One region of the Paenibacillus sp. MER TA 81-3 genome, then DNA from elsewhere that is predicted to be linked to it. Evidence: predicted binding sites of a transcription regulator. Region 1 holds the regulator's gene; each other region holds the start of a gene.
The links. Region 1 encodes Rex, which represses fermentation and respiration genes when NADH is low (regulators of the CRP and FNR family bind a similar motif). Its sites were predicted from a motif close to TTGTGAAATATTTCACAA; they were not measured.

Region 1 (8,103 bases):
AAGCCCACCAGATGGATCCTTCTTTGCCAGAACCGGTCTTTAATTTGAAGGTGTGTCTGTCGAATTGCGGTCATTTGCAGTACGGTGCCGGAAATATGAACCACATGCAATAAGATTATTTAGAGGGGAACATTCGTGCGAAGTACGCACAGATGTTTCCCTCTAGTCATTTCCAAATGACCGAACATCTGTTATGCTAATAACAGTAATTGCGAGAGGAATTATATTAAGATGAGATTTGCTGTATTGGACTTTGAAACGACAGGCAATCAGCCTAACGATGAAATTATACAAATCGGACTCGTCATTCTCGGTCACGATTTACAGATGGAACGCGAGTATCATACGCTCGTTCGGCCGACCATCACAATTCCTGAATTCATTACGCAATTAACCGGAATTGGCAATGAGGATGTTCAGGATGCGCCAGACTTGGATGAAGCGATGACAGGGCTTGTTCCATTGTTAAGTGACGTCGTGCTCGTCGGACATAATGTTGCGTTCGATTATCAATTTCTGCGCCAAGCTCTAGAGCAGACCGGTTATTTACCGTTTACCGGACGTATTCTGGACACCATTGAGCTGCTGCGGATACTGTTCCCTTCACTGCCGTCTTATCAGTTGGGATCGGTTGCGCATGAATTCGGAATCATCCATGACCGACCGCATCAAGCCGACAGCGACGCGAGAGCGACAGCCGATGTATTTATCCGCTGCCTGCAAGCGATCGATGACTTGCCGCTTCTGACTCTGCAACGTATTGTGGATGTATTTGGCGATCAAGAAGAACGCGATTTAAAGTGGATGCTGGTGGAGAAGCTAAATGAACGTGAGCGGGACGTGTCCGATTGGGACGAGAAGGAAGGTAACTTTCCATTCCGTCAGCTAACGTTGAAGCAAGGGGATTGGACGGATACCCTTCCTCCGCGTGAAGGTTCAGAGAGCAGTCCGCTCAACAATGTGACGTTCCGTGGCTTTATGGATGAAGTGAGGAACAATTTGGCGAGTCTGTTGCCGAATTACGAGCCGCGTGAAGCTCAGGAACAAATGTTTAACGAAGTGATGGAATGCCAAGAGCAGGACCTTCATCTCTTGATTGAAGCTGGAACAGGCACTGGGAAATCACTTGGATATTTGCTCCCTTCCTTATATTACAGCGTATCTCAAGAGAAGAAAGTGATTGTTAGCACGCACACTATCAATTTGCAAGAACAGTTGAGACAGCGTGATTTACCGCTTCTGGAGAAGATTGTTCCGTTTCCTTTCAAAGCTTCGGTGTTAAAAGGACGCAGTCACTATTTGTGTTTGAGAAAATTTGAACATAAAATAAATCATAGAGAGTTCGTTCATGCGCGTGACGACAGCATAACCGCTGCTCAGTTTCTCGTCTGGCTAAGCCAGACGGAGCATGGCGATGATGAGGAGCTGCATTTGGTCCACAAAGGTCCAGATTTCTGGGATACGGTGTCAAGTGATAGCGACTCTTGTCTGAACCGGGCTTGCCCGTGGTTCCGGCGCTGCTTCTATCATCGGGCGAAGAATGAAGCGAATTTGTCGGACATTATTATAACGAACCATTCTCTGCTGTTTACCGATGTCATTGCCGAACATCGTCTGTTGCCCACCTATGAACACTTGGTCATAGATGAGGCTCATCATTTTGAAGAGACGGCAGGCAAACATCTAGGCATCCATTTGCAATATTTTTCACTCATTCATCCGTTAACGCGGCTATTCAAAGACAGCAAGAATGGAGCATTGATCTTGCTTCAGATGCGGCTCCGCCTATCCGGTCACGAGAAAGCGCTTATCTGGGCAGAAGGAATTGACAAGCTGCTCACGCAAATCGTCGACGTGAAGGAACAATGGGACCGTTTGAATGAAGTCTTGTTCCAATTGCTTCCTCCGGCTGAGAACGGACAAGCCGAAGCCGCCGGGCAGACGGTGTTCCGGTTGCCGTCGGGCGAACGTCCAGAAGCTTGGGCTGGCATCACCGAGCTGGAAAGCGACATCCATGTTCGGCTTAGCGATATTGTACGGTCAGGAGAGAAGCTGGCCAACGAATGGAAGGATTACGATGACGAAGAAATTCAGGGCGTTGTCGTGGACGTGACGGGATTGTTCAAAGAATTGGGCCTGGTTCGGGATGAATTCCGCAACTTTATGCAGGGGAAAGACCCGGAAACGGTCTACTGGATGGAAGGGAATTCCCAGTTCAAGCATAAATCGATGCATATGTACGCAGTCCCGGTCGATGTGAGTGATGCACTGAAACGGTATTTTTTTGAACCGAAGAAAAGTGTAATTCTGACATCGGCTACGCTGTCGGTCGATAAATCATTCCAGTTCGTGGCAGAACAAATCGGGCTGAAGGATGCGGAGCGGGACGGACGGCTGCACACGGTCATATTACCGTCACCGTTTAATTACCGGGAACAGGCATTAGTCGTTATCCCGCGTGATTTCCCGAGCGTAAAGGGCGCATCAGATGCAAAGTTCAACCAGATGTTGACGCAATCGATAGCGGATGTCGCGCAAGTAACGAGAGGACGAATGCTTGTGCTCTTCACCTCATATCGCATGCTGCGGGACGTATATGCGCCTTTGAAGGAAGCGCTGAGCGTTCACGGGATTCACGTGCTTGGACAAGGCATTGACAGCGGTAACCGCAGCAAGCTGACCCGCAGGTTCAGGGAGCAATCCGCTTCCGTCTTGCTGGGGACGAGCAGCTTCTGGGAAGGGGTGGACATTCCTGGAGATGCACTCACGTGCTTGGCGATTGTTCGACTTCCGTTCCAGCCGCCGAACCACCCGTTGGTCGAGGCAAAATCAGAGCGGCTGAAACGGCAAAATCAGAATCCATTCCGGAAGTATTCCGTGCCGCAAGCCGTTATCCGCTTTAAGCAGGGATTCGGCCGATTGGTGCGGACCTCGCAGGATAAGGGAATCGTCATCATCTATGATACGCGCGTGATCGAAACAAGCTATGGCAAGCACTTTTTATATTCCTTGCCGGGACCAAAGATGGAGCACATGGCTGCAGAGCAGTTGGTTCCGCGCATTGAAACGTGGTTGGACGATAATCAAAAGACGTTGAAGAGCGATGAGGGGACTTGATTTAAGATATGAAAACATTAAAAATATCTGAAGCTGTTGTTCGACGTCTGCCGGTCTATTTGCGTCATTTGATAGAACTGAAGCAGCGTGAAGTATTGACAGTTTCTTCTCAGGATTTGGGCCAGAAGCTGGATTTAAATCCAGCGCAAATCCGCAAGGACTTGGCTTATTTTGGAGATTTTGGACGCAAAGGCATTGGTTATGACGTATCTTATTTAATACAGCAAATCCGTCATATATTGAAGCTGGACCAAATTATTAACGTTGGCTTGGTCGGTGCCGGTAAACTGGGGCATGCGTTGTGCAATTACACGGTCTACTTGAAAGACAACATGAAAATCGTAGCTGTGTTCGACGCCATGGAGTCCAAGATTGGCACGGATATTAATAATCTGAAAGTTCAACCTATGAGCGAAATGATCACAACGGTTCGAAATCAGCACATCCGTATCGGAATTATTACGGTTCCGGCCGCGGAAGCGCAATATGTAGCGGAGCAATTCGTCGAGGCCGGTGTAGAAGCCATTTTGAACTTTGCACCTGTTATTTTGAAGGTTCCGTCTCATGTGCGCGTGCATACTGCCGATTTCACAACGGATTTGTTTAGCCTGGCTTATTATTTAACGGATCAGGGAAAGGAAGTTCCAGTCCAATGACAAAGCGAATCATTATTGAAAATGGCGCCTTTGCGGTACTTAATGCTCAATCCGGGCAAACCTCAACCAAGGGAACGATGGTTATTGAAAATGATCGAATTGTCCACTTGGGAGATTCACTTCCTGCGCAGTTCGATACGAGTGATGCAGAGAGAATAAACGGCAAAGGTCTATTCTTCCTGCCTGGTTTAATCAATACGCATGGTCATGCTGCGATGTCGCTCCTGCGCGGGTATGGTGACGACATGGTGCTGCAATCGTGGCTGCAGGAGAAAATGTGGCCAATGGAAGCGAAATTTACGGCACAGGATGTGTACTGGGGAACCGCATTATCCGTCGTTGAGATGCTTAAGGGCGGAACCACAACGTTCGTCGACATGTATGATCATATGGATGAAGTCGCTAAAGTCTGCGAGCAGTCCGGTATTCGGGGCTGTCTGACGCGCGGCGCAATCGGGTTGTGTCCTGAAGACGTTCAGGATGCGAAGCTTGAAGAAGCGGTTCAATTCGCAAAAGACTGGAACGGCAAGGCGAATGGACGGATTACAACCGTGCTGGCGCCGCATGCGCCATATACGTGTCCGCCGGCATTCATTGAGAAGTTCGTGCAAGCGGCACATGATATGGATTTACCTCTTCATACACATATGTCGGAGACGAAGGCGGAAGTGGAACAGAACGTGAAGGATTATGGGCTTCGTCCGGTTGCTCATTTAGAGAAATTGGGCTTCTTTTCGCGACCGTCGTTCATTGCACACGGGGTACATTTGACAGATGAAGAAATTGCGATTCTGGCTCACTACCATGTAGCCGTGTCTCATAATCCAGGCAGCAACCTCAAGTTGGCGAGCGGTGTAGCTCGGGTTCCTGAATTGTTGCGCGCAGGAGTTGTCGTCTCTCTCGGAACGGATGGTCCGGCCAGCAACAATAACTTAGACATGTTCGAAGAAATGCGGCTTGCTGCGCTTATACACAAAGGAGTATCGGGAGATCCAACCGCGATTCCGGCTGCAGAAGCGCTGCGCATGGGTACCGTATACGGGGCGAAGACGATTTCGCTTCCTGATGTAGGATTGCTTGAGGTCGGTATGAAGGCAGATATGGTTGCGGTAGATATCGATCAAGCTCACTTCATTCCGCATACGGATCTCGTATCTCACATGATTTACTCCGCTTCGGCTAAAGATGTGAAGCATGTATGGATTGATGGAGAACAGGTCGTGAAGAATGGCGAATGCCTGACGTTAGATGAAGAACGTATCCGTCATGAGACGCAGCAATGCTTCGAGCAGCTGCTGCAGCGATAAGCGGGGGGATTTATTCATGGTAAGAAGCCGCACACGTCGGCGTTCCAAATGGAAATGGTATATCCCGCTGGCGGTTCTTATTCTGATTCTTCTCATTGCTGCTGTATATATGTATGTGCAATATATAAATGCTGATGAGCGAGTGAAAGAAGCTGATATCATTCGCCGAGCGAATGATAGTGTAAAGCTCGCAGAAATATCCGGTGTCGAGAAGAGCGTATGGGACGACATTGTCTATGTTGTTGAAGGTAAAGATGAACAAGACCAAGAACGACTGGTGTGGGTGTTTCCGAAGAAAGTCGTATCTATGTACGCCTTTGAAGGAATAAAAAAAGATGCGATGAAAGCAAAAATAAAAGAGCAATATAACAAGGTTCACATCGTACGGCTTATTCCCGGATATAAAGACGGGCAATATGTATGGCAGGCGATGCTGGAACGAGCGGACGAACAGGGCGCCAACCGCTATTATTATCAATTTTATCTGTTCGCCGACGGTTCACCGATCGGAGAAATCTACGGGCTGCCTAATAAATAACGATGGACCACCTTACACCGTATTCTTGCAAGTGACGCGATTGAAGCGTTGCAGCGAGAGTGCGGTGTTTTTTTGTTGCCAAGGAGATTGGCAGCTATGGTACACTTTACATTCAACTTCAGTGTATATACTGTGATATACTCTAACATGTACTGAATGATATATTTCATGTATTCAACAAGCGCCGTTTTCATGTAGATAGATTAGAGGGTGAGGAGGTATTTCAGCATGACGAAAAAAGTTCGTATCGCTCCTACCGTCCTGATTATGATTGTGACGGGCGCCGTACTGTTCGGTGGATGGGCGTTGTATCAGACTAATTTTGTGAAGCAGCCAGTGGAACAGATCGTGCAAAAGCATGCTGAGATTACACAATATCATGTTGACTGGCAGACCGACGCGATGAAGGTTCAAATTCAGACGAAGCCGGGTGTCGATGTCCGTGAATTGGTTCAGCAGCTGAATGGCGATTTGGAAAAGCAAGCAAAAGGGAAAAAGGTAGTTATTGAATATATGAATGACCATAGCACGCCGAAAATCGATAAATGGTGGTCCCAGGCTTTGTTTGATGTCGCTGAAGCGATGGTACATCAAAAATATAGTCAAATTCCATTACGTCTGCAGCAACTGCAGCAGCCGGGGATAGAAGTTCAGACGGAAATGGACAACCAGTATGTATATATTACGGTGAAGGATGGACAAGGCAGCAAGACGTTGCTGCTGCCGTTAGAAGGTACACGGATGGGGGTGTGGCCGTATGAGAAATCGACAATCGATGCGATGGCCTGAGTGGGTCATCGGCGTATCCATTCCACTCCTGTTGTTCATTATTTTTCTTGGAGTGAATGTGTGGCCGATCGTACTGGCGGCCGCCGCAATAGGTGTATTGGCGTTCGCAGCGCAGCGTCGTGGTGCGGGTATGGCAGCAACCTCTGGCCGCAAAGATTCACGAAGTCTTAAGGTCACTGCAATGAGCTTCGATAACATCGGGGGTCAAGAACGTGCCAAACATGAGCTGGTAGAAGCTTTGGACTTCCTAGTTCGCCCTGACGCGATCAGTAAATTCGGAATACGTCCTCTAAAGGGCATTCTTCTAACCGGTCCTCCGGGGACAGGGAAGACGTTGATGGCCAAGGCGTCGGCCCATTACGCAGACGCGTTGTTCATTGGAGTATCCGGCAGTGAGTTCGTAGAGATGTTCGTTGGGGTCGGTGCTGGCCGGGTGCGAGAGCTGTTTAAGGACGCGAGACAGCGTGCCGTGAAGGAGAAAAAAGAGAACGCAGTTATTTTTATCGATGAGATTGACGTTATCGGCGGTAAACGTGAAGGCGGGCAACAGCGGGAATACGATCAGACATTGAACCAATTGTTGACGGAAATGGACGGTTTATATGCGGATCAGACGCCAAGAATTCTCGTGATGGCAGCGACAAACCGTAAAGAGATGCTCGACAGCGCATTGCTGCGTCCGGGTCGGTTCGACCGTCATATTCAAGTGGATATGCCGGACAAGAAAGGCCGTCGTCATATTTTGGATTTGCATGCGGATAACAAGCCGCTGGCCGATGATGTCAATCTGGACCGGATTGCGGAAGAGACGTTCGGATTTTCCGGTGCACAGCTTGAAAGTGTACTGAATGAAGGCGCGATTTATGCGATGCGTGAACAGGCTGACTTGATTTCGACAGCACATTTATCGCAGGCGATTGATAAGGTGCTGATGGGAGAGAAGAGCGACCGCGAGACGAATCAGGAAGAACGGCGCCGGGTCGCAATTCATGAATTGGGTCATGCAATTATGGCGGAGCTAGTCCGTCCGGGAAGCGTATCTCAAGTTTCATTAAGTCCGAGAGGTCAAGCGCTTGGCTACGTCCGACACCAGCCACAGGAAGAACGTTATTTGTATACGAAGCCGTTCTTGGAAGAACAGATTATGATCGCGTTGGGTGGAGCTGCTGCTGAAGAAATGTTCTATGGGAACCGCAGTACAGGCTCCCAGGGAGACTTCGATCAAGCGCTTAATATTGTCGAGACGATGATTAATTCAGGCTTGACCAGCTTGGGAATTGTACGCCTGAAGCATCTGTCTCCCGATGTCTTGACAAAAGAGACACAGGCGATTATGTTAGATTTGACGGATCGCACGCATGAGCTGTTGAAAGAGCACCAGGAAGCATTCGAGCGCTGTCTGAAGCATTTGATTGAAGAAGAGTACGTAAGCGGTGAGAAATTCCGGTGTCTATTATGTGACAAGAAACAATTACCAGCGTGAAAATGCGCTGGTTATTTCTTTTTATTTTCAACAATCATGTTAAGATAATATTAGGTACCTATGCACTGATAACGCGAGCTATATCTCGGGTACACTATGCAGAGCATAGCAACATGAAAGGTGGAAGAGACCATGTTTTTCAAAAAAATCGGCGTCATTGGCGGCGGTACAATGGGCCAAGGCATTGCAGAAATGCTTGCTGTGAAAGGCCTG
Region 2 (8,103 bases), on a different contig from region 1:
CGCTTGCGACAACAGGCCGATCTTGTACACGTACGTATCGATCACTTCGGATGTCTTCAGGTTGAGCGGGTTCTGCATCAAATAAATTTTTTCAAAACCGGTTTCAAGCAGTTGGCCCGTATTCAGAATGAGCAAAATCATAGCGATAGGCAAAATGGCCGGCATATCGATATGCCAAATCCGCTTTGTCCGTCCAGCGCCATCCAATACAGCCGCTTCATGAAGCGCAGGATCCACCGTTGAGAGCGCTGCCAAATAAATGATGCAGGAAAATCCGATATGCTGCCATATGCCCGACCATACATAAATGGACTTGAAATATTTCATTTCGCCCATAAAATGTACTGGATCGATTCCGAACAAGCCGAACAACTGATTGATCATCCCGGTGCGCGGATCCATAAATTGCAGCAGCAATCCGACGAGGACGACGGTCGAAATAAAGTGCGGCGCGTAGCTGACCATTTGCACCGTATTTTTGAACCAACGGATGCGGACTGCGTTCAGACTGAGCGCAAGCAGCACCGGAAGCGGCGTACTGATGACAAGCGAGTAAATGCTGATGAACAGCGTATTCTCCATGATGCGCCAGAAATCATACGAATTGAAAAATCGCACGAAATGCTTCATTCCGACCCAATCGCTCGCCCACAAGCCCTTAACGACGTTATAATCTTTAAATGCAATTTGCGCGCCGACCATCGGCCCGTATTTAAAGATAACGACGTACAGAAGCGGGATGAGGAATAAAACGTACAACTGCCAGGAACGCTTCATATAAGCGCCCAACGCGATGGATGCTTTGCGGTCGCCACTGACTTCTGTTTCGGAAAGCGAACGCACTGTTTCTTGCTGTCGTTTTTCAGACAAGGACACACCTCCTGTTCCTCAGAATTTGATCCACCTTTGATATTTGCTTCGGCACGATTTAATGATGGCGCTTACAATCGGCAGTGTTGCTCTGCTGAACGGAAGCGCTTACCGTGTTAATCGTGCCCCTATTGTATGACGTGGCCGAAACCCGAGGAAAGAAGCGATTTTCACAATTTATTCACTTTTTTGGATTGTGCATTATTCCCTTTTTATATGCTTAACATTTTTCGATATTCGCTAGCGCTCATGCCGTGTTTGCGCTTGAAAGCCCGGCTGAATGAGTTGAGTGAATTGTATCCGACCCGCTCTGCTATTGCCGTCACAGGCAGTCCTTGCTTAATCATCGTTTTGGCCGCTTCCAGTCGCAGTTCTTCCACATAATCAGAGAAATTGATGCCGCGCTGTTCTTTGAAGAAGGCAGAGACGTACGCCTCGGACACGTGCAATTCATCGGCCACCGCCGTCAGAGAAAGTGAAGAATCGGCATAGTTCGCATGGATATATGCTGTCATATCTTCGAACAGCGTCTCGTTCCTGCTCCGCTTGCGTTCATGAACGAGGCGGCACATATGAACGAACTCTTGCTCGATTGAGTGGAACAGCTTGTGAAGATCCGTTCCTTTCTTCATTAGCTTCTGCTGGAATACCGTGGTCTCGACCAGCATGGCCGCATCTACTGTCTGCGACAGCTTCATAGCTGTCGAATATAAATCCATAAGCAGCCATTGCTTCATCATGCAGGACAGGTGCTGCTTCTCCCAATTGTCTATGCGAGTCGTATGAAGCACCTGCAGCAGCTCTTCTTCATTGCCGCCGCGAACCGCATGGATGAGACGCAGCTCGACATCCGGACTGTACACGTACAAATCTTCACGTCCCGATTCTTGTTCATCCCACCATGTCCATGCCGACTCAGCATCTCGCTCGAATACCGACTGCAGTTGCTGAGCTTGCTCTAGCGAACGCGGCACATCGAGACGTCTCGACACCATTCCGCCAATCGTACAGATCGGAGTAACATGCGATTGCTTCAGCCGCTTGCACAGCTCGTGCAGCGTATGTTCAATCTCTTGCTTGAAGCGAGCAGCCTCATCCTCCCGCGCTGTCTGTCCCTCCGCATGCGTGTTATAGAAGAGCAGCGCGACTTGGTCCTGCTCGATATCGTGTACGTCACAAGGCACGCAGGCCATACCGAACGCTTCATCCATGACAACGAGCCGCTTCAGCTCCATCTCATGCAGGACGGATGTGCTCCAATCGTCTCCGTGCCAGCCAAGCTGCAGCAGCGCAACCGCGTATCGGGAGGCGTTCCGCTCCAGACCCGCATGCTCAAGCGAGGATTGCAGCTGCTGCTCCGTCGCATAGCCGCCGCGAAGCCATTTATCGAACACAGCCATGCGCGCATATTCCTGACGCTCAGTAAGCTTCTGATCGAGCGTCTTCGTCGTCTCCAGCATCTCAGCGAACGCGTCGCGTAAATAAGCGAATATATCCGATCGTTTGCCACGCAGCAGCATGCCCGGCTTCGCGAACGTGTGCACGTATGAGTAGAGCCGCTCCAGCGGACGGCTGTTCCGATGCGACAACCATAAGGCGAGCAGCACGATTACAGCTAATGATATTCCGACGAGCGTGAACGTTGTACGCTTGATGGCATACACGCTTTTCAGGACGTTGGCCGCTGGCTGCGCCGCAATATACGTCCAGCCGGTCTTCTCCGAAGTAATTTGCGAGACGAGCATATCCTGTCCATCCATGTCTGTGCGGTAATGCGAATTACTCATGGACATGGAGCGAGAGATCAACTTATTTATGGAATCCTCATTACCATTCCCGATTGAGCCGATCATTTCACCTTGCTGATCAATAATGCGAACTGTGCCGCCTTGCTTCACATCGATGCTATGCAGTATTTTCTCGATTTCTTTATGCGGAATAAGCGCAACGACGGCTCCTTGATAATATCCCGGGTAACCGAGCGACCGAACATACGTAACCATCTGCTCCTCCGTCTGCCTGTAGCGCACCGTCCTCATGCCGATAAAATCCTTCGAATGAAAGGTCTTTAGCATTTCCTGCTTCCATTGCTCAACATCCCAATCTTTATACCGCAGCACATCACCGTAATAGGCGTCGATAGATTCCACCCGATGGGGTGAAATGACGAGCGAGCTGTTCTGAAAGATAACGAAATAATCCATCAAAAAACGGTTGCTGACGCTGTAATCGTCAAGCGCGCTGCGGGTCGCCATCACTTTGTACGTATTCGTGCCGGCAAATGGCTCCGACACCACTTGAAAGCCTTTGATTTTCGGATGATCGGCCACCTGTTGCACGATCGACTCCACTTCAGCGAACCGCGTTTCGAGCAAGGTCTGCGCTTGATTCAATGCTTTATCGTTCCGTTCCAGCACTTCCCGCTCCAGCACATCAATCGTCTCCCGGTAAGCAATCCATCCCGCAGTTAGCGTTAACATTAAGAAGAGCAAATAGGGCAGCAAAAAACGGATCCACAGCCTCCCCATCAGCTTTTTCGTCCAGATAGAGCGGAGACGCTCCTTTATGGAACCGCTTGCACGAATGGTTTGTTCGGATGATTTCGGCATGCAATAGGCCCCCATTCGGTTTTTTTGTTACTACCATATCAGAAAAAAACACAGCTGAACATAATTATGTGACATTTTTTTTATTTCACCTTTGAAGCAAGCTCCAACAGAGAATATACAGTAAAATGTTCGAATTGGGCAGTAAAAAGGCATCCGTTGCTTTTTTACTGGACACAATCCAATGCATGCAGAAAGAACAACGCAAAAAGGGCACTACCTCTCTTGAGATAGTGCCCCGGCTCCTATTTTGTATAAGAGCAATCAATGCTGCGCCGTTTCCATGCGCCCCTGATCGATAAGTCGCTGTGCCCGTTCCACTTCTTCTGCTGTCGGTGAAGGCACGCCCTCGAGTGGATATTTCTCACCGAGATGCTCCCATTTGTATACGCCCATCTGGTGATATGGCAGGATGTCTACCTTCTCAACGCCTTGCAACGATCCGATGAAGCGTCCGAGTTCTAGCAAATCCTCTTCGGCATCATTAATCGTCGGCACAAACACATGGCGAATCCACATTTTCTTCCCGTGATCCGATAACCAACGCGCCGTTTCCAGCGTCCGCGTATTCGGAACACCGGTGAGGGACATATGCTTCTCGTTGTTGATATGCTTAATGTCGAGCAGCACGAGATCCGTCAAATCATACAGGTCCGCAAGCTTTGTGACATCATTAACACCGTTCGTATCGAGTGTTGTATGCAAATCCCAACGTTCCTTCACTAGCCGGAACAGTTCCTTGACGAATGGCCCTTGCAGCGTCGGTTCGCCGCCAGACACCGTCAAGCCCCCTCCAGAGCTGCGGTAATACGGCAAATAGGATTCGATTTCGGACAACGCTTCTTCTATCGTCATTTCTTTTCCGTCATTCAAACTCCATGTATCGCGATTATGGCAATATTGGCATTTTAACGCACAGCCTTGCATGAATAATATGAAGCGAATTCCTGGCCCATCCACCGTGCCGAACGTTTCTACAGAATGTATGCGTCCAATCATCGTATCACGGTCCTTTCTCTATTGCTTTCCACGAGGTCATTCATACATATCAACATATGTCTAGTGAAAAAGCAAGAGGGGGCGCCCTCCCGGAAAACACCGCAAGGTGCGTTGCTCGGGTATGGCTGCTCCCCCTCCTTCATTATTCACATATGTTGCTGTCTTAATTCGGTTACATCGAACCGTGGAATGTACGGTTAATGACATCCATTTGTTGTTCGCGAGTCAGCTTGATGAAGTTAACCGCATAACCGGACACGCGAATCGTCAGCTGTGGATAGTTCTCTGGATGTTCCATCGCGTCGAGCAATTGCTCACGGTCGAATACGTTGACATTCAAGTGATGCGCTCCGCTGCCGAAGTATCCGTCCATCATCGACGTAAGATTGGATTTCCGAGCGTCAAGCTCTTTGCCCAATGCTTTCGGCACGATGGAGAAGGTGTTCGAAATGCCGTCCAAGCTATGCTCGTAAGGCAGCTTGGCTACCGAGCTCAGCGATGCGAGAGCGCCCTTCTTATCACGACCGTGCATTGGGTTCGCACCAGGTGCGAACGGTTCGCCGGCTTTGCGTCCGTCAGGCGTTGTACCTGTTTTCTTGCCATATACAACGTTCGACGTAATGGTCAGAACCGATTGTGTCGGCAATGCGCCACGGTATGCTTTATGTTTGCGAATCATATTCATGAACGATTCAACCAACTCAATTGCAATACCGTCTACACGGTCATCATTGTTGCCGTAGCAAGGGTAGTCGCCTTCAATTTCGAAGTCAACCGCGATGCCTTGCTCGTTGCGGATTGGTTTGACTTTTGCGAATTTAATGGCGCTCAAGGAGTCAGCCGCTACCGAGAGTCCTGCAATACCGCAAGCCATCGTGCGCAGAATCTCACGGTCATGCAATGCCATTTCGATACGTTCATAGCTATATTTATCATGCATGTAGTGAATGATGTTGAGCGTGTTCATGTACAGCTTCGCAAGCCAATCCATCATTTGCTTGAAACGTTTCACGACTTCGTCGTAATCAAGCACTTCGCTCGTAATCGCTGGCAGTTCTGGTCCGACTTGAGCGCCGGATTTTTCGTCTTTACCGCCGTTGATAGCGTACAGCAAGCATTTTGCCAAGTTGGCGCGAGCACCAAAGAACTGCATTTGCTTACCGATGCGCATTGCGGATACGCAGCAAGCGATACCGTAGTCATCACCGTAGAACGGACGCATCAGGTCATCATTCTCATATTGAATGGAGCTTGTTTCAATCGAAACCTTCGAGCAATATTTTTTGAACGATTCAGGCAGTTTCGTGGACCACAGTACCGTCAAGTTTGGCTCTGGAGCTGGTCCCAAGTTATATAAGGTGTGCAGGAAACGGAAGCTGTTCTTCGTGACGCGAGTCGTTCCGTCCATTCCCATACCACCGATTGATTCTGTAACCCAAGTAGGGTCACCACTGAACAATTCATTGTAGTCTGGTGTGCGCAAAAACTTAACGATACGCAGCTTCATGACGAAATGGTCAACCAACTCTTGCGCTTCTTGTTCTGTCAAGTTGCCTTCTTTCAAGTCACGTTCAATGTAAATATCCAAGAAGGAAGATACGCGACCAAGGGACATTGCCGCACCGTTCTGTTCTTTAACGGCTGCCAAGTAGCCAAAGTATACCCATTGGAACGCTTCTTGCGCGTTCACGGCTGGCTTGGAAATGTCGAAGCCATGCATTTCTGCCAGTTGCTTCAATTCGCCGAGTGCGCGAATTTGTTCAGAGATTTCTTCGCGGTCGCGAATGGTATCAGCATCCATTGCGTCCACTTCAAGGTTTTTCAAATCTTGCTTCTTCTGTTGAACTAAATAGTCAATACCGTACAATGCGATTCGGCGATAATCGCCGATGATGCGGCCGCGACCGTAAGCATCCGGCAAGCCCGTGATGATTCCAGCTTTGCGTGCTGCGCGCATTTCGGAAGTATATGCATCAAATACGCCTTGGTTATGCGTTTTGCGAATGTCTGTAAACATTTTAACAATTTCATCCGGCATTTTGAAGCCGTATGCTTCACAAGCGTCAATCATCATGCGAATGCCGCCGAATGGTTGAATGGAACGGCGGAACGGAGCATCTGTCTGAACGCCGACCACTTTTTCTTTATCTTTATCCAAGTAGCCCGGTTGGTGCGATGTGATCGTCGAAGGAGTGTTTACATCGACATCCCATACGCCGCCGCGGTCGCGCTCTTCTTTAGTCAGACGGCTTACAACTTCCCACAGGTCCTTCGTGTTCTGAGTCGGGCCCGCGAGGAACGCCTCGTCTCCATGATAAGGCAAAATGTTGTCATCAAGGAAGTTAGGCACATCTACGTGTCTTTGCCATTTTCCCATTTTGAACCCACGCCATGGATCCATTGTTTTTACTTCAGTCATGTTCTTTTCAATCACCGACATCGTAATCCCTCCATACATTTGATTATCTGTATGTGCTGTAAACAATCCAGAACGCTCACACCTAGCAATATCATGTATATACCCATTCATTGTAATGCCTAATCTTACATTTTGTGACGTTTTTCACTTTAGAAGCTGCAATTATTTTTCTTTCGCTTTTTACTTCTCCAGCGAAGCGTCACTTCCTGCTAAGTGCGGCTGACAAAGAAAGAAATAATATGCTTCATTTTTGTCTTCCCTTGCTGTGATTTAATTGTACCTCTTTTCACGTACAGTTAATGTGATTTATATCACAATATAGTTGTCCTCCATGAATTTAATCACATTTTATTGTTCAATTTTAGTTGAAAACAATGTCCGTGTTTTCATAATGACAGACAATAGCAGCGAAGAGGGCTGGACTCTTCGCTGCTGTATAAAGGAAAGGTGGATTAGGCTGTCATGCTTTCAGTTACTGCCTTCTTACTCGAACCGTCCGTAGAAGGCGTTGCGGTACACTTCCGCCAATTCCGTCACGAGCGGCAGCTTCGGATTCGCTGTCGTACATTGGTCTTCGAACGCGCGGTCTGCCAAGTAGTCTACGCGGGATTCGAAATCCTTCGCGTCGAAGCCGATGGCTTGGAACGATTCCGGAATGCCGAGCTCGCGGTTCATGTCGCGAATCGCCTTGATAAGGCTGTTCACGCCCTCTTCCGTCGTGCGGGCAGGCAATCCCAAGATGCGTGCGATTTCCGCGTAGCGCTCATCCGCCACGAAGTGGTCATATTTCGGGAACGAAGCGAACTTCGTCGGCTTTTTCGCATTGTAGCGAATGACGTGCGGCAGCAGAATGGCATTCGTGCGGCCGTGTGCCGTATGATATTGCGCGCCCCATTTGTGCGCCAAGCTATGGTTGATGCCGAGGAAGGCATTCGCGAACGCCATACCGGCAAGTGTCGAAGCGTTGTGCATTTTTTCGCGCGCCTTCGGACATGCTTCATGATGAGATTTCACTAGATTCGCGAATACGAGCTGGATAGCTTTAATCGCCAAGCCATCGGTGTAATCGCTCGCCATAACGGACACGTACGCCTCAATCGCATGCGTAAGCACGTCCATACCGGTGTCGGCTACCGCAGTTTTCGGCAAGCTGTATACGAATTCCGGATCCACGATGGCTACGTCCGGCGTTAATTCATAGTCAGCCAG
Region 3 (8,103 bases), on a different contig from region 1:
GGAATGCGTATGCGTGACGTTCCACGATGCTTGGAAAGGGACCTACAAAAAAATCGTCTTAAAAGACAACGTCATCGCTGGCGCGGTGCTTTTTGGCAATATCGATGACGCATCAAAATTGGAACGGCTCGTCAAGCAAGGCGTGGAAATGACGGAGGAGCTCTACAACGAACTGACCGGAACAGGAGGTTGCTGCGGCACCAAAGCGAATGCGGCGGCCGACTTTGCCGACGATGATATCGTATGCGGCTGCAACGGCGTCACCAAAAAAATGATTGTGGACGCCATCACGGAACAGGGCTTAACGACGCTCGACGAGGTGAAAGCCTGCACAGGCGCATCCCGTTCTTGCGGCGGATGCAAGCCTTTAGTAGAACAACTGCTGCAGCATGTGCTCGGGGACGGCTTTGAAGCTGGGGGGAGCAAGCAGGGGATATGCGGCTGCACGACGATGTCGCGCGACGAGATTGTAGCGGCTATTCGCGAGAAGGGGCTCCGCGCGACGAAAGAGATCATGAACGTGCTCGACTGGAAGCAGGAGGAAGGCTGCTCGAAGTGCCGCCCGGCACTGAACTATTACTTGGGCATGATTTGGCCGCAGACGTATCAGGACGAGAAAGAATCGCGCTTTGTCAACGAGCGCATGAACGCGAACATTCAGAAGGACGGCACCTATACAGTCGTTCCGCGCATGTACGGCGGTATGACGACACCTGCGGAATTGAAGAAGATAGCAGACGTATCCTTAAAATACAATGTGCCGCTTGTGAAAATGACTGGCGGACAACGGATCGATATCGTCGGCGTGAAGAAGGAGGATTTACCCAGTGTATGGGAGGAGCTGGATATGCCTTCCGGGTATGCCTATGCCAAGTCGCTGCGCACCGTCAAGACTTGCGTTGGCGCGACTTATTGCCGCTTCGGCACGCAGGATTCGATGGGAATGGGCGCACTCTTGGAACGCAAGTTCGAGCGCATTGACTATCCTGCTAAAGTAAAGTTCGCTGTTAACGGCTGCCCGCGCAACTGTGCTGAATCGTGCACGAAGGATATCGGCATCGTCGGTAACGACGGCGGATGGGAAATTTATATCGGCGGCAACGGCGGCATTAAGGCGCGTCTGGCTGACTTGCTCTGCAAGGTGAAGACAGATGAAGAGCTAATTGAAATTACAGCCGCAGTCCTTCAACACTATCGCGAAACGGCAAATTACTTGGAGCGCACTTCGGACTGGGTGGAACGAATCGGATTGGAACACATCCACAAGACGACGGTCGAAGACGCGGAGGGGCGCAAACAACTGGTGGCACGGATGGATGAGGCATTATCGTCGCGTTCAGAGGAACCGTGGCAGCAAGTTATCGGCGATAAAGGGCTGCGCGACAAGATGTTCGGTAAAGTCGTGTTTCAACAATAACGGAGTTAAAGTGGTGAAGGGAGCGTTGGCATATGGCAATAAATAGGGAAGCGGCATGGGTTGCCGTAGGCAAGCAGGATGACTTCATGCCCAGAGTAGGGCGTGTCATATTAATCAACGGTGTAGAGGTAGCCGTATTCCGCACGACGGAGGGCGTATATGCAATTGAGAACCGCAGTCCGCATCCGAAAGGCGGACCGTTGAGCGAGGGGATCGTGTCTGGCCATTATTTGTACGATCCGCTGCACGATTGGAAAATCGATCTGCGCGACGGGTGCGTCCAAGCGCCCGATACAGGGCAGGCGCGCACTTTCGCGGTGCGGGTTGAAGAGGATTCGGTTTATATCGCTGTGATGTGAACCGTTAAGCGTTGCGTTTCGGCACACACGCTCGAAGGGAGAGAAACCCATGTATACACCGACATTGGAAAAAATCAATGAAACAGTCGAAGCAAAAAAGAAGCTGATGTCCAGCGGGTTGCTCCGGTATGTGGTGGCTGCAATGCTTGCAGGGGCGTATGTCGGATTTGGAATCGTGCTCATTTTCACAGTGGGCGGCAACTTTAAAGCAGCAGGATCGCCCGCCGTTCCGATGGTGATGGGCATGTCGTTCGGAATCGCGCTCACACTCATCATCTTTGCGGGGTCAGAGTTGTTCACCGGCAATAACATGCTGTTTACAGTAAGCAGCTTATCCGGCAAAACACCATGGATGCAAACGTTGAAAAACTGGGGTATCGTCTTTACCGGCAATGTGCTCGGAGCGGTTCTGTTCAGCTTGCTCATTAGAACTTCAGGCGTGTTCGGCGGCATTCCGCCAGAACATTTGCTGTTCGCAGCGACGGCGAACAAGATGAGCATGCCGGTGACGGAGTTGTTTTTTCGCGGAATTTTATGTAACTGGCTCGTCTGCCTGGCCATTTGGACATCAATGCGTGCAAAGGAAGACGTCGCAAAGCTGCTGCTCATCTGGTGGATGCTGTACGCATTCATCGCCATCGGGTTCGAACATAGTGTAGCCAACATGTCGCTCATGACCGTGGCGCTGCTCTTGCCGCAGCATCCGGACACGATTACGCTGGCGGGCTGGCTGCACAACATGGTGCCCGTCACACTCGGCAATATTGTCGGTGGGGCCGTTTTCGTCGGAATGGCCTACTGGTTCATCAGCCCGGTCAGAAGCGCTCGCAGCAAATCCTAGAACCTAAGCAGCAAATAAGTGAAAAAGTAAAGCAGCTTAGAACCCAATAGCGGATAAGTTAATAAGCTAACCTATAATCATTTAAACCTTAAACCTTAAACCTTAAACCTTAAACCTTAAACCTTAATCCTTAATCCTGAAAATCTATAAGTCCGGAGCGAGAAGTCTCTTGCTCTGGGCTTTATTTATAACGATTCTGATATGCAACCGCGCACCTATCAGAACGGGGAATGACACAGGAAGAAGACGATACTGCATAAGAGCTTATAGTGCATAGCACCACTCTCCCCGCGACTCAGAGGCGAAAAGTAACGTGTAGGTTCGCGACCTGGATTTGGATAGTGTTATTAACTTTCGACACCAAGACGATGTTGGAAATGAGAGTGATGCGTACCGTGACATAATAGCTTTTCCCCATACATCAATTCAGAAACGCATGTAAGCCTGAGCGTAGGGTAGAGTGGCGCTAAAGCCCAAACGGCAAGTGTTCTGAAATGATCTTAGTGGAGGGAAATATGACACTGAAATACGAACGCTGCAGTCTTCTGACGTAAGGGTAGAGTGGCGCTAAAGCGCAAACGGCAAGTGTTCTGAAATGATTTTAGTGGGGGGAATATGACACTGAAATACGAACGCTGCAGTCTTCTGACGTAAGGATAGAGTGGCGCTAAAGCGCAAACGGCAAAGTAATCTGAGTGAGAGGAAAATGTGACGCAAAGGTACAAACGCTTCAGTCTTCTGACGCAGAGGGAGAGTGGCGCTAAAGCGCAAGTGACATAATACCGTAAACTGGAAGTGTGGGGGGAGCGGGGCCAGTGGCGAACGGCGGCACTTCATTTTCTCATCGATCAGATCCGAAAATGTTAGGTTTACATATGCATTTTGTGAAAAAAGTAAAGGGGTAGAAATTTGTATGTTGCGTCGGGCCTCCTTGATCTGGTTTACTAGGGATGTACCATGTTAGCGGAAACATTTTGATTTCGAACCGGCTGGTTCAGTTCCATAATGGGAGGTTACAAGCAAATGAGTGAAGCGACACAACATGACGATGCACAACAGGAAGAGCAAGTAGTCGAACAAGGCGTGCACAACTTCAGTGCGAAAGACGAATGGGTGAAACCGGAAGACCCGCAATTGCAAGAGCGTCTGGAATGGTTCAAAGACCAGAAGCTTGGCTTCATGATGCACTGGGGAACGTATTCCCAATTGGGTGTAGTGGAATCTTGGGCGCTTAGCGACGAGGATGCAGAGTGGTCCCGGGACGGAATCGATTGGGATGTGGATGGCGAAGAGCTGAAGCAGCAATATTTCGATCTAAACAAGACGTTCAATCCGGTCCGTTTCCAACCGGACGTATGGGCCGACTTGGCGGCGGAAGGCGGATTCAAATATTTGATTTTTACGACGAAACACCATGATGGGTTCTGTATGTGGGATACGAAAACGACTGATTACAAGAGTACGGGAGCGGATACGCCGTTTCATTCGCACAAATATGCTGACATTTGCAAGCATCTGTTCGATGCGTTCCGTGACAAAGGATTGGCGATTGCAACGTATTTCTCCAAAGCGGATTGGCACACTCCATTTTACTGGGCACCTAACATGGAACGAGGAAACAAGACGTGGCGCGGACCGTCTTACAATCCTAAGGAGCATCCGGAGCTATGGGAAAAATTCGTTCAATTCACTCATGAGCAAATCATGGAATTATTGACGAAATACGGTCGAATTGATGTGCTCTGGCTGGATGCTGGATGGGTGAGAGAAGGTAGCAGAGTATGGCAAGATATCCGCCTCGGTGAAGTCGTCGATCGTGCGCGCGAGCAACAGCCGTGGCTCCTTTCAGCCGACCGGACGGTAGGCGGACCGTACGAGAATATCATCACGCCGGAGCAAACGATCCCTGAAGGACCGATGGATGTTCCGTGGGAAAGCTGCATTACGATGGGCACGTCGTTCTCCTTCAGATATGAAGATAAGTATAAGCCGACACGGCAGCTCGTGCACATTTTGCTCGAAGTCGTGGCGAAAGGCGGAAACCTCGCGTTGAACGTCGGTCCACAGCCGGATGGACGGCTGCCGGAAGGGGCTATTGTCCGGATGAAGGAAATGGGCGCGTGGATGAAGACTTACGGCGAGGCTGTTTATGGCACTAGAATTTGTGCGCCGTATTTCACGAAGCAGTGTGCGTTCACCCGCAAAGGGGATACGGTATATTGCTCGTACTTGTACCCATCAGACAATACGCCTGTTAAGGAAAACGTATTCATTCCGTACACTGACACTGTAGGTAAAGTGGAATTGGTCGGTACAAATGAGATGCTGGAATTCAACCGTGTAGAGGATGGAGTATCGATTACTCTCCCGTTATCTGCGCTCGGGGATAAAGCTCCTATTGCTCATGTGTTCCGCATTACTGCCTAACGACGATTGTATTTTTGTGACACACACATAATGTTATCGGTAAATCAAAGAAGAGGGGGCTGACGCCCCTCTTCTTCATTTCTAAGGATACAGAACTTATAACTGTGGCCCATTAAATGCGGCATATCTCCTTCGGACACATCTCACAGTGGCAAATCTCCTGTAAATGCTCGAGCTCGCGAATGACGATCATGCCGTTCTCGTACTCGACTACTCCTTTTTTGCGAAGGTCGCTGAGCATGCGGTTGACACTCTCGCGGGTAGCTCCGATCATGTTGGACAGGTCGGTATGTGTAATCTTCTTGTTGATGAGAATGCCGCCGTCTTCCAGCTCTTCGCCATACGTATTGGAGAGGCGGATCAAGGTTGAGCACAACGCTCCCGGCTTGCCGTACATCATTAGGTCGCGAAATTTCGTCTGGGTTAGACGATGGTGGATACCCATCCATTTCATGAAATCAATGGAAAAATCACAGTGCTGGCATATCAGAATTTCAATATCCTTCTGTTCGATTAGCCAGACATCGGCTTCCTCGACCACTTCGGCCGTGAAGTTGTGCTTCGTGCTATGAAACGGATCTACCTGACCGACCAAGTCGCCAGCTTGATACATGTATAGAATTAGCTCTTTCCCTTCATCCGTCGATTTCGTAATCTTAATACGGCCGCTCTTCAGCAGGAACAGCTTGTCGGAGACGTCGCCTTCCCAGAACAGGTGAGAGCTATCTGGATAAGTGCGGTCTTTGGCTACACTGATTAAACGCTCCACATTTTGGTCCGAGAAGCACGATGTGTTACAAGGCTCTTGAAATCGTTCCATGATGTTAGTCACTCCATTCTCCTCCAATTTGTCTATTTCAATTTTTAGTTATTATGACCCAAGGTATTCCATGTGACAAGTTTCACTATTTTATACGATAATACTATCATGGAGGTTCCAACGAAAGATGTCAATTTAATTAGGTTAAAAATTAGTTACATTTTTGCGAAAATGCCGTGATCATCATCATATAATATAAGAAGAAAAAAGAAAACATAAAGAAGTTTACGTTGTGATGTAGATCACATACCGAATTAAAACCATCGGTTACAATGAATATGTGAAATGATTCACAATAAATGTTAAGCAAATGAACCTCGGATAAGGCCGTAACAGACCAAACACAGACATGAAGAGAGAAACCAAGTCTAAGGTTCACACTTAGTCCTTGAATGGAGGCGGAGAGAATGGCAACGAAACCAGAAGTGAAAGCTACAGAGAAAAAGACAGAGCAAACCGCAAATGTCGAGAAGCACATCCAGCAACTGATTGACCGCGCGAAGAAGGCGCAGGAAGCATTCATGGATATGGATCAGGAGCAAATCGACAAAGTGGTTCAACAAATGGCGTTGGCAGGCTTAGACAAACATATGCATCTCGCGAAAATGGCTGTGGAGGAAACGGGCCGCGGCGTATACGAGGACAAAATTACGAAGAACATCTTTGCTACGGAGTATATTTTTAACCACATTAAATATGAAAAAACAGTAGGCGTGATTGAAGACAATCCGAATGGCGCCTACATGAAGATAGCCGAACCAGTCGGTATCGTGATGGGGATTACGCCAGTAACGAATCCGACATCGACGACGATGTTCAAAGCGCTCATCTCGATTAAGACGCGCAACCCGATTATTTTCGGGTTTCACCCTTCGGCACAGAAATGCAGCGCGGAAGCGGCTCGCATTTTGCATGATGCAGCTGTGAAATATGGCGCACCGGAACATTGCATCCAATGGATCGAGTTCCCGTCGATGGAAGCGACGAACACGCTCATGAACCACCCGGAGGTAGCGCTCATCCTGGCAACAGGCGGCGCGGGCATGGTTCGTTCCGCATACAGCTGCGGCAAACCGGCGCTTGGCGTTGGTCCCGGCAATGTGCCTTGCTTCATTGAAAAGACGGCAGACCTGAACCAAGCAGTAACTGACCTGATTCTGTCCAAAACATTCGACAACGGGATGATTTGCGCTTCCGAGCAGGCGGTTATCATTGAAGAGCCAATTTTCAATCAGACGAAGAAGCTGATGCAGTCCCAAGGCTGCTACTTCCTGAGCAAAGAGGAAATCGGCAAGCTGCAGGGTAGTGCCATGAAAGCCGAAACGTGTGCAGTCAATCCAGTAATTGTCGGCCAGCCGGCGACGAAGATTGCCGAGATGGCGGGCATCAATGTGCCGGACAACACGAAGATTCTCGTGGCCGAGCTGGAAGGTGTCGGACCGAAATATCCGCTGTCCGCAGAGAAATTGAGTCCCGTGCTTGCCTGCTATAAGGTGAAAACGGCGCAGGAAGGTATCGACCGCGCTGCAGAAATCGTTGAATTCGGCGGCATGGGCCACTCTTCGGTCGTCCACACGAACGATGACGACGTTATTGCGAAGTTCTCGGACCGCTTGCAAACCGGGCGCATTCTCGTCAACTCGCCATCCACGCATGGCGCCATCGGGGACCTGTATAACACGAACATTCCGTCCCTGACGCTCGGCTGCGGTTCTTACGGCCGCAACTCGACGTCCTCGAACGTAACGGCGGTGAACTTGCTCAATATTAAACGGGTGGCGAAGCGTACAGTGAATATGCAGTGGTTTAAAGTGCCAAACAAAATCTACTTTGAAAAAGGGGCAACCCAATACTTGGCGAAAATGCCGGACATCAGCCGCGTCATGATTGTTACCGACCCGATGATGGTGAAGCTCGGCTATGTGGAAAAATTGGAATACTACTTGCGTCAACGCCGCAATCCGGTCGTTATCGAAGTGTTCTCCGATGTAGAGCCGGATCCGTCCACCAAGACGGTTGAACGCGGTACGGAAATGATGCAGAGCTTCCAGCCAGACTGTATTATCGCACTTGGCGGCGGATCGCCAATGGACGCAGCGAAGGGCATGTGGCTGTTCTATGAATATCCGGATACGGAATTCGACAACCTGAAGCAGAAGTTCCTTGATATCCGCAAGCGGACTTATAAATATCCGCGACTCGGCAAAAAGGCGAAATTCGTGGCCATTCCAACCACGTC
Region 4 (8,103 bases), on a different contig from region 1:
GTTTCTTTCACGAGATCCCACAATTGTTCATGACTCTCATCCATGAGCACGACCAGCCGACCACTCTGCATATTGAATGCAGATGGCGCATGAAGAGCCAATGTAACAATCTCATCAATGCGCTCCTTCTCCACCTTCGGGCTATTCGTTACAGCGCGAATCGAGCGTCTGCCTTGAATGGCTTCGACTAAAGTGCGGCTTTCCATTTGATTAGCCATCATCCATCATTCCTCTCGTAAGTAAAAATCTGAATTATATTCCCCTGAAACACGAGCTAGCATGCAAATACGCACAAGTGATATGTCTATTTCATCCTAAACCCCAATGTAACTATTATAGTTACAACGAGAATGATAATCAAGCATTGATTATTCCAGCATCAACACAAGCCTTGAATCATGGTTTAGACGCAGGAGCCATTAAGGATACAATCAGAATCCAATGTGCTGGGATGGAAAATACTTTATAAACAGTATGTTGCGCGCAATAAAAAGAAGCGCCGCGGCGTTAATATCGTCGTGGCGCTCCTCCTGTATTCGTTCATTGCGACGCTCTGCTAGTCTACACGGAACCCCCGCCCGGACGATCGAGATGGTACAGCTTCCGGTAACGTGGAACACGCTCCATTAAATCAGCATGCGAGCCTCTCATTTCAATTTTTCCGTTCTCGATAAAAATCACTTCATCCATCTGCTCCACCCCGACCAAATGATGCGTAATCCATACGAGCGACTTCCCTTGGATCGCCTCAAACATGGTGGCCAGCAGCTCCCGTTCCGTCCGCGGATCGAGTCCTACGGTCGGTTCGTCCAGAATAACGACAGGCGTATCCTGCAGCAAAATACGCGCCAAGGCGATCCGCTGCCGTTCGCCTCCGGAGAAGCGCTGCCCAGTCTCCAGCATCGGCGTATCATATCCCGCAGGAAGCGAATCGATTAATGCATCCAAGCGGACTTGCTTCGCTACGCGGCGGATATCCTCATCCGATGCATCCCGTTGGCCGAGCCGGATATTATTCGCCACCGTAGTGTCGAACAAGTGTGGGCTCTGGTTCAGCACGGAGATGACGCGCGGGATGGCCTCGCCGTAAGCGGACGCGGGGACACCGTTAATGGCGACGCTGCCCTGGCCCGGTGCAACCGCCCCTTGAATCAACTTCAGCAAGGTTGATTTGCCTGCCCCGCTACGGCCGATAAGCGCAATCTTCTTCCCTTGCGGGATATCCATTGAGATGCCATCGATGGTCCATGCATCCGCAGCATCATAACGGTAGCGCACCTCATCCATCGTTATGTGGGCATTGGTCTCCGCCGTCCGCAGCACTTCAGCCGGCACCGCCTGTTCAGCGGATCCGGCAGCTAGGCTGGACGAATCTTGAATTTTGCCAAGCCGCTCAAGTGAATCCTGGTATTGTGGAATCTTCTCGACAGCCTCGGATACGGGCAGGAATGCATCCATCAACGGGAACACAACGAGTGTGAAGGCAGCGATTAACGTGATAGAAATATGACCGTCCGCAGCCTGCTGTCCCGCCCAATAGGCCATAGAGACGACTGCCAGGCCTACCACGCATTGACCGATGAAGGTTCTCCATCTTGCCCACCCGCGCAGCGTCCCGTCCACCCGGGCGACAGCGGCTTCGTCCGTCTCATACGAGGCAACGAATTGTAGCGACCGTCCGCTGATGACCCAGTCGCTCATGCCGAGCACTGCATCGGTCAGCTTCTGATAGAGCCGGTTGCGTTCCTGCTTAACCTGCTTCTGCTTCGTTCTTGTGACCAGCAGGGAGATCCAAGGCAAGACGAATACAATAATGAGCAGATACAGCGCCATCAGAAGGGCAAATGGCACGTCGAACCAGCCCAAAGCCGCAATGCACACCACATACATCACGACAGCGATGATGCTCGGAAAGACGGTACGCAGGTACACATTTTGCAAATATTCAATATCATCCGCCAGCACGCCAAGAATATCCCCTGTGCGGAATCGGGAACGGATGAACAAGGCTTGCGGCTCCAACATGCGGTAGAGGCGAACCCTCATGCTTGATAAAATGCGCAGTACCGCATCATGCCCCACTAGACGCTCGATATAGTGTACCGCCGCTCTCCCGATCCCGAACGTTCGAACCAAGACGATTGGAACGTACACCATTAATATATTTTCCGGGCGAAGCGCAGACTTCGAAATGAGATAACCGGATGTGAACATAAGTGAACCGGCGCATAACGCGGTTAACATGCCGAGGGCAATGATGGTTGCGAAGCGCCAAAAATAGGTTCGTAAATAGGGGCGAAACCATGCTTCCCGTTTCAATATACTCCCTCCCCCTGTGATGCCATCATTTCGTAGTACACGCCTCGCTGCGCGAGCAACTGTTCATGCGTGCCGGTCTCGGCCACGCGGCCATGATCGAACACGATAATCCAATCCATATCCGGCATCCAGTGCAGACGATGGGTTGCCAGAAAGACTAGCTTGTGCTCGAACAAGGAAAGCATCGTCTCTTTTAATTCATACTCCGTTTCAATATCCAAATGTGCAGTCGGCTCATCCAGCAGCACGATCGGACGATCGCACAGGAACGCGCGCGCAAGCGCGACACGCTGCTCTTGACCACCGCTTAAGGCTCGTCCGCCGTTGCCGATCATCTCATCGCAGCCCTGAGGCAAGCTGGCTGTCAGCCCGGAAAGTCCAGCCGCAGATAAAGCACGTTCCACCTCTTCACTCGACGCCTCTGGGGCATAGAACCGGACATTGTCCGCCAGAGAGCTGCTAAAGAGGTAGGGATGCTGCGGAATGTAAGTCGTTTCCTTGCGCCACGCTTCATCGGTCAACGCATGAATGCTCTTGCCGTTCAACTCGAACTGCCCTGCCGAAGGATGCAGGAAGCCCGCCAGCACATCGATGAGCGTCGATTTTCCGGCTCCGCTCTCTCCGATAATGCCGATTTTTCGCATTCCTGTAACCTTGATCGAGACGTCTTCTAAGGAGGATGGCCCCTCTTCTTCATGCCGTACGTGAATTCCAGATAGCGTCAGCGTGCTTTCCTCTGTCCACGTGAAGGATGACGGCAGATCGGATGACATAGCCGACGCCGCATCATGAGCGAGAATGGAATCAATTGCCTTCCCAGCCTCTTTTCCGTTCAAGGTGGCATGATAATCGGCCCCCACCATGCGAACGGGCAGAAAATATTCCGGCGCCAATATAAGGATCGTCAACCCCGTTACCAGCGTCATGTTCCCTTCCACAAGGCGCAGCCCCAAGCTGACCGCCACCGATGCTACAGACAGCATCGTGAAGAAGTCGAGCGAGAAGGAGGACAAGAAGGCAACGCGAAGCGTCCGCATCGTCGCCGTCTGGTACTGGTCACTCACCCGTCCGATCGTGCCGCTGTGCGCGCGGCTGCGCCCAAGGAACTTGAGCGTTTCCAGTCCGCGAAGCGCATCGACGAAGTGGTTCGATAATATCCGGTACGACTCCCATTGCCGATCCATTTGCTTACGCGCGGCCAATCCGACCAGGATGAGGAACCCGATTAGAATGGGCATCGTCACGACGAGGATAATCCCCGCGACCAAGTCCTGCATGAAAATATAAGCGACCACCATAATCGGTGTAATCGCCGTGCCGATCATACGCGGCAGAAACAGCTCCAGATACGTGCGGAACTGCGCTACGCCTTCCAACACAAGCGTTACCAAATTTCCGGTTCCTTCTGACTTGGCAAATCTCGGACCGAGCTGAAACAGTTTCTCCATCAGCCGTTGCCGCACATCCGCTCCTGTCATTTCGGCAAAGCGGTACGCCACCTTCTGTTGAAGGAGAGCGGTAGCTTGACGGACAACAAAAGCAAGCAGGAACAACATTGTCGTTCCGGCCTGCTCCTGCAGCGGCTCCCCGGCAAAGAGGGCGGAAATGACTTCCGCCAACCACTTCGCCAGAAATATTATGGAAATACTTTGCACGAGGGCAAGGGCGGTCAATAAGAACAAAACCGGCTTGATCCCTTTGTATCCGAGTAAGTTGTTACCCATTAGTATTCCAAATGCTCCTTCTCATGTACGCGTTTGTGAAATACGAAATAGCTCCATATTTGATAGCCTAGCACGAACGGCAGCAGGGTTAACGTTACTATCGTCATCACCTTGAGCGAATATGGGCCTGAGGCTGCATTATGAATCGTCAGGTCGAACGCTTTGTCAATGGAGCTGACCATGACGCGCGGGAACAACCCAATGAACAGCGATGCAATCGATAATACAATGACCGTCCCCGTCATGCCGAAGGCCCAGCCGTCCTTTTTCTTCGAAGTAAAGGCGCCTGCCAGAACAAAAGCCACCACACCGAGCACCGCTACCGCGAACAGGATGCCTCCGTGCGCTTCGAACACATCAGTCATAAAGTAAGTCATCGTTCCGAACGCAACCAGCAGTATCGCAAGCGGGATCAACAGCTTATGAGCCAGCTTGCGCGCCCGTGCCTGCAAATCGCCGATCGTGCGCAGCGTCGTGAAGAACAACCCATGCACGAGACAAAGCATTGTAACGGTGACTCCGCCAACGAGCGTATACACATTCACCATGTCGAACAAGCCGGCGTTCATCTCCATGTTCTGGTCGATAGGAACCCCTTTAATGAGCCCTGAAAAGGCTACACCCAGCAGGAACGGTGGCAGCAGGCTGCCAAGGAAGATGGCAAGATCCCACGTCTTTTTCCAACGTTCGGTCTCCACCTTGCCCCGGAACTCGAACGCGACACCGCGCCCGATTAAGGCAAGCAGAACAACGACGAGCGGCAAATAATATCCGCTGAACATGGTGGCATACCAGTTCGGGAAGGCAGCGAACATCGCTCCGCCTGCCGTCAGCAGCCACACTTCATTCGCATCCCAGAACGGTCCGATGGAGTTGATGAGCACGCGGCGTTCTCCATCCGTGCGGGCCAGAAATTTCGTGGACATCCCTACCCCAAAATCAAATCCTTCCAAGAAAAAGAAGCCAACGAACAAAACAGCGACAAGTAAAAACCAAAGTTCATTAAGAGAAATCATGGTGTCCCTCCCGATCAAATGGGTCATTTGAATGTGCTGCCTTTACGGTTTCATTCGGACCCTTTTTGATGACACGAACGAACAAATATACCATTACTATACCAAGTATCGTGTAAATAGTTGAGAATGTGATTAAGGAGAATAGAACCTCTCCCCCGCTCACGCTCGGAGAAATGCTGTCCTCCGTCCGCATCAATCCGAATACGGTCCAAGGCTGACGGCCAAACTCAGTCATAATCCAGCCTGTCGTATTGGCGATAAATGGAAGCAAAATGGCAAACAACATAAAGCGCATAAACCAAGTGTTCTTGTTATCCAGCTTCTTGCGATAAGACAAGTACAAGCCATACATGGCGAGCAGAATCATGAGCGTTCCCGCGGCAACCATGATGCGGAAGCTCCAGAACGTCGTGCGAACCGGCGGAATGTAGTTGCCAGGACCATAGGTCTGCTCATATTCCGCTTGAATTTCGTTCATGCCCTTTACTTCACCAGAGAACTTGCTATAGGACAGGAAGCTGAGCAAATATGGAACCTTGAACTCCATACTATTCTCTTTCTTCTCCGGATCAATCGCCGCAAACACGGTCCAAGGCGCCGGATCCCCGCTTTCTCCCCACAAGCCCTCTGCGGCCGCCATCTTCATCGGCTGCGTGTGAACCAGATACTGCGCTTGCTGGTGGCCGAAGACGGCAACCAGGATGGACGAAATGAGTGCTACGATAACGCCGAGATGGAACGACTTTTTGAAAAATTCCGTATCTTGCTTCTTCAGCAGCTTATAAGCGCTAATACCAGTGATAAGGAACGCGCCCGTCGCAAAAGCAGCAAATATCGTATGTGGAAATTCCACCAACAGCTGGCCGTTCGTGATGAGGGCGAAGAAATCATTCATTTCCGCGCGCCCGTTATTAATCGTAAAGCCAACCGGTCTTTGCATGAACGAGTTTGCCGCCAAAATCCAGAATGCAGACATCGTCGTTCCAAACGCGACTAGCCAAATGCAGAGCAAGTGCAGCTTCTTCGATAACCGCTCCCAACCGAAAATCCACAAGCCGATGAAGGTCGATTCCATGAAGAATGCCAACAACGCCTCAATAGCGAGCGGCGCACCGAAGACGTCACCTACGAATCGGGAGTAATCTGACCAGTTCATCCCGAATTGGAATTCCTGTATAATCCCTGTTACTACACCGACGGCAAAGTTAATGAGGAACAGCTTCCCCCAGAACTTAGCCATTTTCTTATATTCTTCTTTTCCTTTGACGACATACATCGTCTCCATGATTGCGATTAGCAGCGCTAATCCAATCGACACTGGCACGAAGAAGTAGTGAAAAATCGTCGTCGATGCGAATTGGATGCGTGACAATATAACCGTATCCATCAGTTTCCCCTTCCACCTTTCTCTTCATAATTACAAATCATTAAGTCTATTAGGTCCCGTTCAACCCTAAGCGGCTTCTAATTGTATGAGGCGCTATTAGGCAAATATCGACATTGGCTTACCCCTATACCGGAGTCGAACACGGGATCAATGATGTTGATTACACGATTCATGTGATATTTTGTCAGATTAAGGCCTCTGGTAATGTGATTTATGTCACATCTTTTGGGGGAGAGATTGAGCAAAATGCGAACTTTGTGCCATTCGTCACAAAATAGTAATAATTGAAATATAAAAAGAAGAAAAATGACATTGAATTCTGGCCATCTCACTTCGTTCGGAGCCTATCCCTATCTGGTTTCTTCATGCCTTTCATATATGAATTACCGTAAATTGGAATACACTAGACCCGTCGAAGGTCTAGGATACGAACCGAACCGCAGACCATTTTCATGCAACCCTTATTGCATTAGGATGAAGATAAGAGATAAACAAGTACGACATAATGCATCGTGGTGCTTAATATAGAGTTCTCAGGGGTAAAGGAGTGGCTAGAAACGATGATAGAACGAGGAAATAAGACGAAGACACAGCGGAAAGCACAGGTGCTTGTATTGACAGGTGCCATTGGGCACGGCCATGTGCAAACGGCCAATGCGATCCGGGAATCGGCCGCAGCGTGGTTCCAGGAAGATGTCGATGTGCACGTCGTTGACTACATGGAACAGGTGGCACCCCATTTGCACGGGGTCGGCTCCTATTGCTTCATTCAGTGGCTTAAGCTGTTCCCGAATATGTACGGCTATCTGTTCGAGATGACACGCAAAGATCGCGGACTCGCCCAGTTGTTGAAAAGCGTTCGGCTGACCAGTCTGCGCCCCTTGTCCAAGCTGGTGCAGCGTATGAGACCAGACGTCATCGTCAGCACGTTCCCGGCTGCAAGCGCGGCCGTCTCGAAGCTGAAGGAACGCGGCCTCGTCGATTGCCCAGCCGTTACCGTCATTACGGACCATACGGATCACAGCTTCTGGATCCACCCGTACACCGATCTGTATATGGTCGGGTCACAGGAAGCACAGAACGTGCTTGTCGCGCAAGGCATCTCCGCGGCACGTATCGAGGTGACGGGAATTCCCGTACGTCCAGCCTTCTACAATACCTATGACAAACAAGAGCTGCGTGAACGCCACGGGCTAGACGGTTCCGCAATGACGGTGCTGATGATGGGCGGCGGATGCGGCCTGCTCGACGCATCGCTGCTGCGGGAGTTGGAGAAGGCTCCTTGGGCGAGCAGCATGCAATTCATCGTCATCTGCGGGCGCAACGAGCGGCTGCAGCAGCAGTTGGAACGATGGGCGGAGCTGACGCCCTTGCGCGTGCACATCGAAGGCTATGTCGAGGCCGTACACGAGTACATGGCAATGTCCGACCTGATGATTACGAAGTCAGGCGGCGTAACGACAACTGAAGCAGTCGTGCAGAAGCTGCCGCTGCTCGTCTATAAGCCGCTGCCCGGACAAGAGCAGGATAACATCCGCTACTTGCTTCGGAACGGGCTAGCCCGCCGAGCCAAGAGCGCGGACGACCTGCTGTCGAAGCTCGCTTCCTTCGAAGCTCACCCGGAGCAGTTGGAGCGAATGCGCGAGCGCGCACAAGC

Region 2: a site for Rex is predicted at 7,194-7,211, ahead of pflB (formate C-acetyltransferase). Genes of this name have one in related genera too.
Region 3: a site for Rex is predicted at 6,143-6,160, ahead of adhE (bifunctional acetaldehyde-CoA/alcohol dehydrogenase). Genes of this name have one in related genera too.
Region 4: a site for Rex is predicted at 6,651-6,668, ahead of M3650_RS19815 (cytochrome ubiquinol oxidase subunit I). Genes of this name have one in related genera too.

What each region holds. Positions count from the first base shown of each region.
Region 1 is NZ_JAMAWB010000018.1:54,030-62,132, reverse strand. Features, by position in the region: gene M3650_RS22610 (tetratricopeptide repeat protein) at 1-113, shown strand, start outside; gene dinG (ATP-dependent DNA helicase DinG) at 232-3,117, shown strand; gene M3650_RS22600 (redox-sensing transcriptional repressor Rex) at 3,126-3,773, shown strand; gene M3650_RS22595 (amidohydrolase) at 3,770-5,080, shown strand; gene M3650_RS22590 (cell wall elongation regulator TseB-like domain-containing protein) at 5,097-5,618, shown strand; gene M3650_RS22585 (quinolinate synthase) at 5,847-6,407, shown strand; gene M3650_RS22580 (AAA family ATPase) at 6,376-7,890, shown strand; gene M3650_RS22575 (3-hydroxyacyl-CoA dehydrogenase family protein) at 8,023-8,103, shown strand, end outside.
Region 2 is NZ_JAMAWB010000010.1:235,014-243,116, reverse strand. Features, by position in the region: gene M3650_RS16810 (ABC transporter permease subunit) at 1-870, opposite strand, end outside; gene M3650_RS16805 (AraC family transcriptional regulator) at 1,083-3,479, opposite strand; gene pflA (pyruvate formate-lyase-activating protein) at 3,741-4,475, opposite strand; gene pflB (formate C-acetyltransferase) at 4,648-6,915, opposite strand; gene adhE (bifunctional acetaldehyde-CoA/alcohol dehydrogenase) at 7,378-8,103, opposite strand, start outside.
Region 3 is NZ_JAMAWB010000010.1:226,841-234,943, forward strand. Features, by position in the region: gene nirB (nitrite reductase large subunit NirB) at 1-1,417, shown strand, start outside; gene nirD (nitrite reductase small subunit NirD) at 1,450-1,776, shown strand; gene M3650_RS16775 (formate/nitrite transporter family protein) at 1,826-2,617, shown strand; gene M3650_RS16780 (alpha-L-fucosidase) at 3,641-5,044, shown strand; gene M3650_RS16785 (Crp/Fnr family transcriptional regulator) at 5,157-5,864, opposite strand; gene adhE (bifunctional acetaldehyde-CoA/alcohol dehydrogenase) at 6,272-8,103, shown strand, end outside.
Region 4 is NZ_JAMAWB010000014.1:27,778-35,880, reverse strand. Features, by position in the region: gene M3650_RS19835 (nitroreductase family protein) at 1-221, opposite strand, end outside; gene cydC (thiol reductant ABC exporter subunit CydC) at 562-2,319, opposite strand; gene cydD (thiol reductant ABC exporter subunit CydD) at 2,316-4,043, opposite strand; gene cydB (cytochrome d ubiquinol oxidase subunit II) at 4,043-5,059, opposite strand; gene M3650_RS19815 (cytochrome ubiquinol oxidase subunit I) at 5,046-6,446, opposite strand; gene M3650_RS19810 (MGDG synthase family glycosyltransferase) at 7,007-8,103, shown strand, end outside.